2 regions of the Micromonospora sp. NBC_01392 genome follow, and region 2 is predicted to be linked to the other one. Evidence: predicted binding sites of a transcription regulator. Region 2 holds the regulator's gene; the other holds the start of a gene.
What was found. The regulator HrcA, encoded in region 2, represses chaperone genes, less so after heat shock. The targets are predictions, from matches to a motif close to GGTTNGCACNCTCNNNNNGAGNGTGCNAACC.

Region 1 (3,348 bases), 560 kb from region 2:
TTCCGGGTCACCTTCACCGGGTCGAGGATGCCGGACTTGGCCAGGTCGACGTACTCGCCGGTGGCGGCGTCGAGGCCGTGGCCCCACTCCTGGCCGATGACCTTCTGCACCACCACGTAACCGTCGTGGCCGGCGTTCTGGGCGATCCAGCGCAGCGGCTCGACGAGCGCCTTGCGCACGATCGAGACGCCGACCTTCTCCTCACCGGTGAAGCCCAGGTCGTCGTCGAGCACCGGCAGGATCTGGGCCAGCGCGGCGCCGCCGCCCGGGACCGTACCCTCCTCGACCGCGGCCTTGGTCGCGGCGATGGCGTCCTCGATGCGGTGCTTGCGCTCCTTCATCTCGACCTCGGTGGCCGCGCCGACCTTGATCACCGCGATGCCGCCGGAGAGCTTCGCCAGCCGCTCGGCCAGCTTCTCCCGGTCCCACTCGGAGTCCGAGGCCTCGATCTCCTTGCGGATCTGGGCGACCCGGTCGGCGACCTCGGCGGACTGGCCGCCGCCGTCGACGACTGTGGTGTTCTCCTTGTCGACCACGACGCGGCGGGCGGTGCCGAGCACCTCCAGGCCGACCTGGTCGAGCTTGTAGCCCAGCTCCGGGGCGACCAGCTCGGCGCCGGTCAGGATCGCCATGTCCTGCAGCATCGCCTTGCGCCGGTCACCGAAGCCGGGGGCCTTCACCGCGCAGACCTTGACGGTCTTGCGGATGGCGTTGACCACCAGCGTGGACAGCGCCTGCCCCTCGACGTCCTCGGCGATGATGAGCAGCGGCTTGCTGTTCTGGAGGACCTTCTCCAGCAGCGGCAGCAGCTCCTCGATGGCCGAGATCTTCTGCGTGGTGATCAGGATGTACGGGTCCTCCAGGACCGCCTCCTGCCCCTCCACGTCGGTGACGAAGTTCGGCGAGATGAAGCCCTTGTCGAACTGGAGACCCTCGGTCACCTCCAGCTCGGTGGTGAGCGCGGAGCCCTCCTCGACAGTGATCACACCGTCGCGGCCGACCCGCTCCATCGCCTCGGCGATCAGCTCGCCGATCGTGGCGTCCTGCGCGGAGATGGTCGCGACGTGCGCGATCGACTCCTTGCTGGCGACCTCGACGGCCTTGCCGAGCAGCGCCTCGGAGACCTTGGCGGCCGCCGCGTCGATGCCCCGCTTCAGGCCGGTCGGGTTGGTGCCGGCGGCCACGTTGCGCAGGCCCTCCCGGACCATGGCCTGGGCCAGCACGGTGGCGGTGGTGGTCCCGTCGCCGGCGACGTCGTTGGTCTTGGTCGCCACCTCCTTGACCAGCTGCGCACCGAGGTTCTCGTACGGGTTGGTGAGCTCGATCTCCTTGGCGATGGTCACGCCGTCGTTGGTGATCGTGGGCGCACCGAACTTCTTGTCCAGGACGACGTTGCGCCCGCGCGGGCCGAGGGTGACCTTGACCGCGTTCGCGAGGGCGTTGACACCGTGTTCGAGCAGGTGCCGGGCGTCATCCGAGAAGCTCAGGATCTTTGCCATCAGTATCCCTTCGAAGCGACGTTGCCCCGGCCCGGCGAGCCGGACCGGGGCAACGACACTGATCGGTTGCTTACTTCTCGATGACCGCGAGGACGTCGCGGGCGGAGAGCACCAGGTACTCCTCGCCGGCGTACTTGACCTCGGTGCCGCCGTACTTCGAGTAGAGGACGGTGTCGCCGACCTTCACGTCGACCGGCACGCGGTTGCCCTTGTCGTCGATCCGGCCCGGGCCGACAGCGAGGACGGTGCCCTCCTGCGGCTTCTCCTTGGCGGTGTCGGGGATCACGATGCCCGAGGCGGTGGTGGTCTCGGCCTCGTTCGCCTGCACCACGATGCGGTCCTCGAGCGGCTTGATCGCAACCTTGGTCGCGGTAGTCACGGGCATACCCTCCTGGGGTACTTGGTGTCGTTGCCGGTCGACACGCCGACCGGCGTCAATCTGCCACATGCCACCGGGCGGGGCCGTCGTCGCGGGTGCCGGTCCGCCTGGCGTTCAACGCTCGGGCACCAGGCCCGGGCGTTGGCACCCTCAGGGTGAGAGTGCTAATCGCAGGTTATTCCTCGGCTAGCACTCCGTCAAGGAGAGTGCCAGCGCGTCGCCCGTCGTGTCGCCTCCGGAGCGGGTCGGGAGAATGAGCGGATGGATCTCGACCAGCTCACCGCGCTGCGTACCCCCGAGGGGTCGGCCGCGCTCGCCGCGGCGGAGCGGGTGGCCGGCGGCGACCCGCTGGCGGCGGCCGCCGCGCTGCGCTCGGCCGGGATCCCGGTCGGGCTCGCGGCGGCGGCGCTGACCCAGGCGGAGCTGCGCCGCCGGGCGATCGGCAAGTTCGGCACGGCGGCGGCCCGGATGTTCCTCACCCGCCCCGGGCTGGAGCAGGCCACCCGCCGGGCGGTCGCCGACCGGCGGGCCGCCCGGCTGCGCGCCGCGGGTGTGACCACGCTTGCCGACCTCGGGTGCGGGCTGGGCGCCGACGCGCTCGCCGCGGCCCGCGCCGGCATCCGGGTGTACGCGGTGGAGGCCGACCCGGTCACCGCCGCGATGGCCGCCGCGAACGCCGAGGCCGCCGGGCTGGCCGGACTGGTCACGGTGGAGTGCGGCGACGCCACCGCGTTCGACGTGACCCGGGTCGACGGGGCGTTCTGCGACCCGGCGCGGCGGCGGGCCGGCAGCGGGCGGCGCATCTTCGACCCGAACGCCTACTCGCCGCCGTGGGACTTCGTCACCGGGCTGGCCGCACGCGTGCCGCGCACCGTGGTCAAGGTGGCGCCCGGCCTGGACCACGCGCTGATCCCGGCCGGCGCCGAGGCGGAGTGGGTGAGCGTCGACGGCGACCTGGTGGAGGCCGCCCTCTGGTGCGGCCCGCTAGCCAGCGTCCCCCGTCGCGCCACCCTGCTCCGGGAGAAGGAGGGGCCCCCTCCTAACGCCTCCGGTAGAGACGGGGCCCCCTCTCACCACCTCACCGGCAGCGGCGCCGACGAGGCGGAGGTGGGCGCGGTGCGGCGGTTCCTGTACGACCCCGATTCGGCGGTGGTACGCGCGCACCTGGTCGCGGAACTGGCCGCCGACCTGGACGCCACGCTCGCCGACCCGTCGATCGCCTACCTGTACGCGGACACGGCACACCCCACCCCGTTCGCCCGCTGCCTGGAGATCACCGACGTGCTGCCGTTCTCGCTGAAGCGGCTGCGCGCCCTGCTGCGGGAGCGCCGGGTCGGCCGGGTGGAGATCCTGAAGCGGGGCTCGGCGCTGGAGCCGGAGAAGCTGCGCCGTGACCTGCGCCTGGCCGGCGACGAGGCAGCCAGCCTGGTGCTGACCCGGGTGGCCGGCGCGCCCACCGTGCTGATCGGC
Region 2 (3,348 bases):
CGACGGCGGTGACGACGGCGGCGGCCGTGCCGCCCCGGCCGTCGGCGAGCAGCAGCTCCTCGCCGACGCGCAGCCGCTGCACGGTGGCCGCGTGGTGGCCCTCCGGGCCGTCCAGCGTCACCGTGTCGCCGGTGGGCAGCGCCTCGACCAGGAACAGCGGCGCCGACACGTCAGGGGTGCCCGTTGAAGGCGTCGCGCATCCGGGAGAAGAAGCCGCCCTGCTTGGTCAGCTCGGCGACCTCCTCGCCGCGGGTCTTGGCGAAGTCGCGCAGCATCCGCTCCTGGTCGGCGTCGAGCTTGGTCGGGGTCCGCACGTCCAGGTGGACGTAGAGGTCACCCCGGCCGGTGCCGCGCAGGTGCGGCACGCCGCGGGCCCGCAGCCGCAGCGTGCTGCCCGGCTGGGTGCCGGCCTTCACGTCGACGGTCTCCTCGCTGTCCAGCGTCTTGATGGTCAGCCGGGTGCCGAGCGCGGCGGCGGTCATCGGCACCGTGACCCGGCAGTGCAGGTCGTCACCCTTGCGGGAGTAGACGTCGTGGGTCCGCTCGTGGATCTCGACGTAGAGGTCGCCGGCGGTGCCGCCACCCGGGCCGACCTCGCCCTGCTGGGCCAGCCGGATCCGCATGCCGTCCTCGACGCCGGCCGGGATCTTGACGGTCAGCGAGCGGCGGGTCCGCACCCGCCCGTCACCGGCGCAGGTCGGGCAGGGGTGCGGGATCGTGGTGCCGTAGCCCTGGCAGACGGTGCACGGCCGGGCGGAGACCACCTGACCGAGGAACGTCCGCTGCACCGACTGCACCTCGCCGCGGCCGCCGCACGCCTCGCAGGTGGCCAGGTGGGTGCCGGCGGCGGTGCCGGCGCCGGAGCAGGTGGTGCAGAGCACCGCGGTGTCGACAGTGATCGGCGCCTCGACGCCGAACGCGGTCTCGTTGAGGTCCAGCTCCAGCCGCAGGATCGCGTCGGCGCCCGGCCGGGTACGCGGCCGGGGACCCCGGCTGCCGCCCGCCGCGCCGCCGAAGAACGCGTCCATGATGTCCTGGAAGCCGACGAACGGGCCGGCGCCGCCCGGGCCACCCGCGCCCGCGCCCCCGCCGCCCGGGGCGAGCGGGTCGCCACCCAGGTCGACGATCTGCCGTTTCCGGTCGTCCGAGAGGACCTCGTACGCGGCGTTGATGTCCTTGAACTTCTCCTGTGCCTCCGGGTCCGGATTGACGTCCGGGTGGTACTGCCGCGCCAACTTCCGGTAGGCACGCTTGATGTCATCGTCGGAGGCGTCCCGGCTCACGCCGAGAATGCCGTAGTAGTCCCTGGCCACTGCGTTCGGTGTCCTCATGTTCGTCTCGCGTCGCCGGTCGCCGGCCGTTCCCGGCCGTCGGCCCTGACTGGTCAGTTCTGGGCCAGCAGTTCGCCCACGTAGCGTGCCACGGCCCTCACCATGGCGATATTGCCGGGGTAGTCCATCCGGGTGGGCCCGAGCACACCGAGCCCACCGACGATCGTGGCACCCGGGCCGTAACCGGTGCTGACCACCGACGCGGCCCGGAGATTGTCGATCTCGTTCTCGTCGCCGATGAGCACCCGGGTGGTGTTGCTCGGCTCGGTCTCGCCGATCAGCTTGAGCAGCACGACCTCCTCTTCGAGCGCCTCGAGGATGGGGCGCAGCGAGCCCTGGAAGTCGAGCAGGCCGCCCCGGGTGAGGTTGGCGGTGCCGGCCAGGGCGATCCGTTCCTCGTGCCGCTCGACGAGCGTCTCCAGCAGCACGGTGGAGAGCGTGGTCATGGCCGGGCGCAGGTGCGGCGCGGACTCCTCGACAAGCGCCTGCACCAACGGGGGCGTCTCGGCGAGCTGGCTGCCGACCAGCTTCTCGTTGACCAGCCGGCGCAGGTCGGTCACGTGTTCGGCGGGGACCGGGGCGGGCAGCTCGACCAGCCGCTGCTCGACCCGCCCGGTGTCGGCGATCATGACGACCATCAGCCGGGTGGTGGAGATCGGCACCAGCTCCAGGTGGCGCACCTTGGAGCGGGCCAGGCTCGGGTACTGCACCACGGCCACCTGCCGGGTGAGCTGGGCCAGCAGCCGGACCGTGCGGTGCACCACGTCGTCGAGGTCGACGGCGCCGACCAGGAAGCGCTCGATCGCCCGACGCTCGGCCGGGCTGAGCGGCTTGACCCGGGAGAGCCGGTCGACGAAGAGGCGGTAGCCGCGGTCGGTGGGCACCCGGCCGGCGCTGGTGTGCGGCTGCCGGATGTAGCCCTCCTCCTCCAGCACCGCCATGTCGTTGCGCACGGTCGCCGGTGAGACGCCGAGCTGGTGCCGCTCGACCAGGGCCTTGCTGCCCACCGGCTCCTGCGTGGCCACGTAGTCCTCGACGATGGCGCGCAGCACGGCGAGCTTGCGGTCGTCGAGACCCATCTCCCCACCTCCTGACGCACCTCGGCCGGGCGACGCGCGGCATCCGCCGGGCGACTGGCACTCGACTGTAGCGAGTGCCAGTCTACGTCGGCACCCCCGTCGGCGCGATGATCAGCGCCGCACCCCGGGTGCGGTCCGTCGTGTCCGGGCGGCGCGTCGGGCCGAACAGCCCTGGTGCCGCTTGCCCCCGGGACCTACCGTGACGTCCATGACTGAACCTCCTCGCCCTCCCGGAGCGGGGGACCCCGGCCCCCAGCCCGACCCGTTCCCGCCGTCGGCGCCGTACGGCTCCTCGCCGGCCGACGAGCCCCCCACCGCACCACTGTCCGGGGCGCCGGGTGGGGGCGGCTATCCCCCGCCCGGCGGTTATCCGCCCCCGGGCGGCCAGCCTCCGCCGGGTGGCTATCCCCCGCCGGGTGGCTATCCCCCACCCGGTGGTGACACGCCGGGCTACGGCGCGCCCGGCGGTGGCGCCCCGGGCTACGGCGCGCCGGGCGGCGGCTACCCCGCCGGCGGCTCCTACGGCCCGCCGGCCGGCTACGCCAACAACGACGACAAGACCTGGGCCCTGGTGGCGCACTTCGGCGGCGCGGCCGGGATGCTGATCGGCGGCGGCGTGCTGGGCTGGATCGCGCCGCTGGTGGCGCTGCTGGCCCGGGGCAACCAGTCCCCGACCGTGCGGGCGCACGCGGTCGCCGCGCTGAACTTCCAGCTCATCTGGTCGATCATCGCGCTGGTCGGCTGGATCCTCACCTGCATCCTGATCGGCCTGGTGGTCGGCTTCGGCGCCATGATCGTCGGCATCATCTTCGGCATCCTGGGCGGCGTGAAGGCCAACGAGGGGCAGCTCTACCGCTACCCGATGTCGGCCAGCCTGATCAAGTGACAGTCGCCGGCCGGTCCCGCGCGGCGGGGCCGGCCGGACCGGTCAGGGCAGC

Region 1: the regulator HrcA is predicted to act here: its motif matches at 2,018-2,048, upstream of groES (co-chaperone GroES).

What each region holds. Positions count from the first base shown of each region.
Region 1 covers NZ_CP109549.1:6,430,870-6,434,217, forward strand. The annotation lists gene groL (chaperonin GroEL) at 1-1,499, opposite strand, end outside; gene groES (co-chaperone GroES) at 1,570-1,884, opposite strand; gene OG767_RS28000 (THUMP-like domain-containing protein) at 2,140-3,348, shown strand, end outside.
Region 2 covers NZ_CP109549.1:5,868,912-5,872,259, forward strand. The annotation lists gene OG767_RS25375 (16S rRNA (uracil(1498)-N(3))-methyltransferase) at 1-169, opposite strand, end outside; gene dnaJ (molecular chaperone DnaJ) at 171-1,313, opposite strand; gene hrcA (heat-inducible transcriptional repressor HrcA) at 1,385-2,410, opposite strand; gene OG767_RS25390 (DUF4870 domain-containing protein) at 2,619-3,296, shown strand; gene hemW (radical SAM family heme chaperone HemW) at 3,339-3,348, opposite strand, start outside.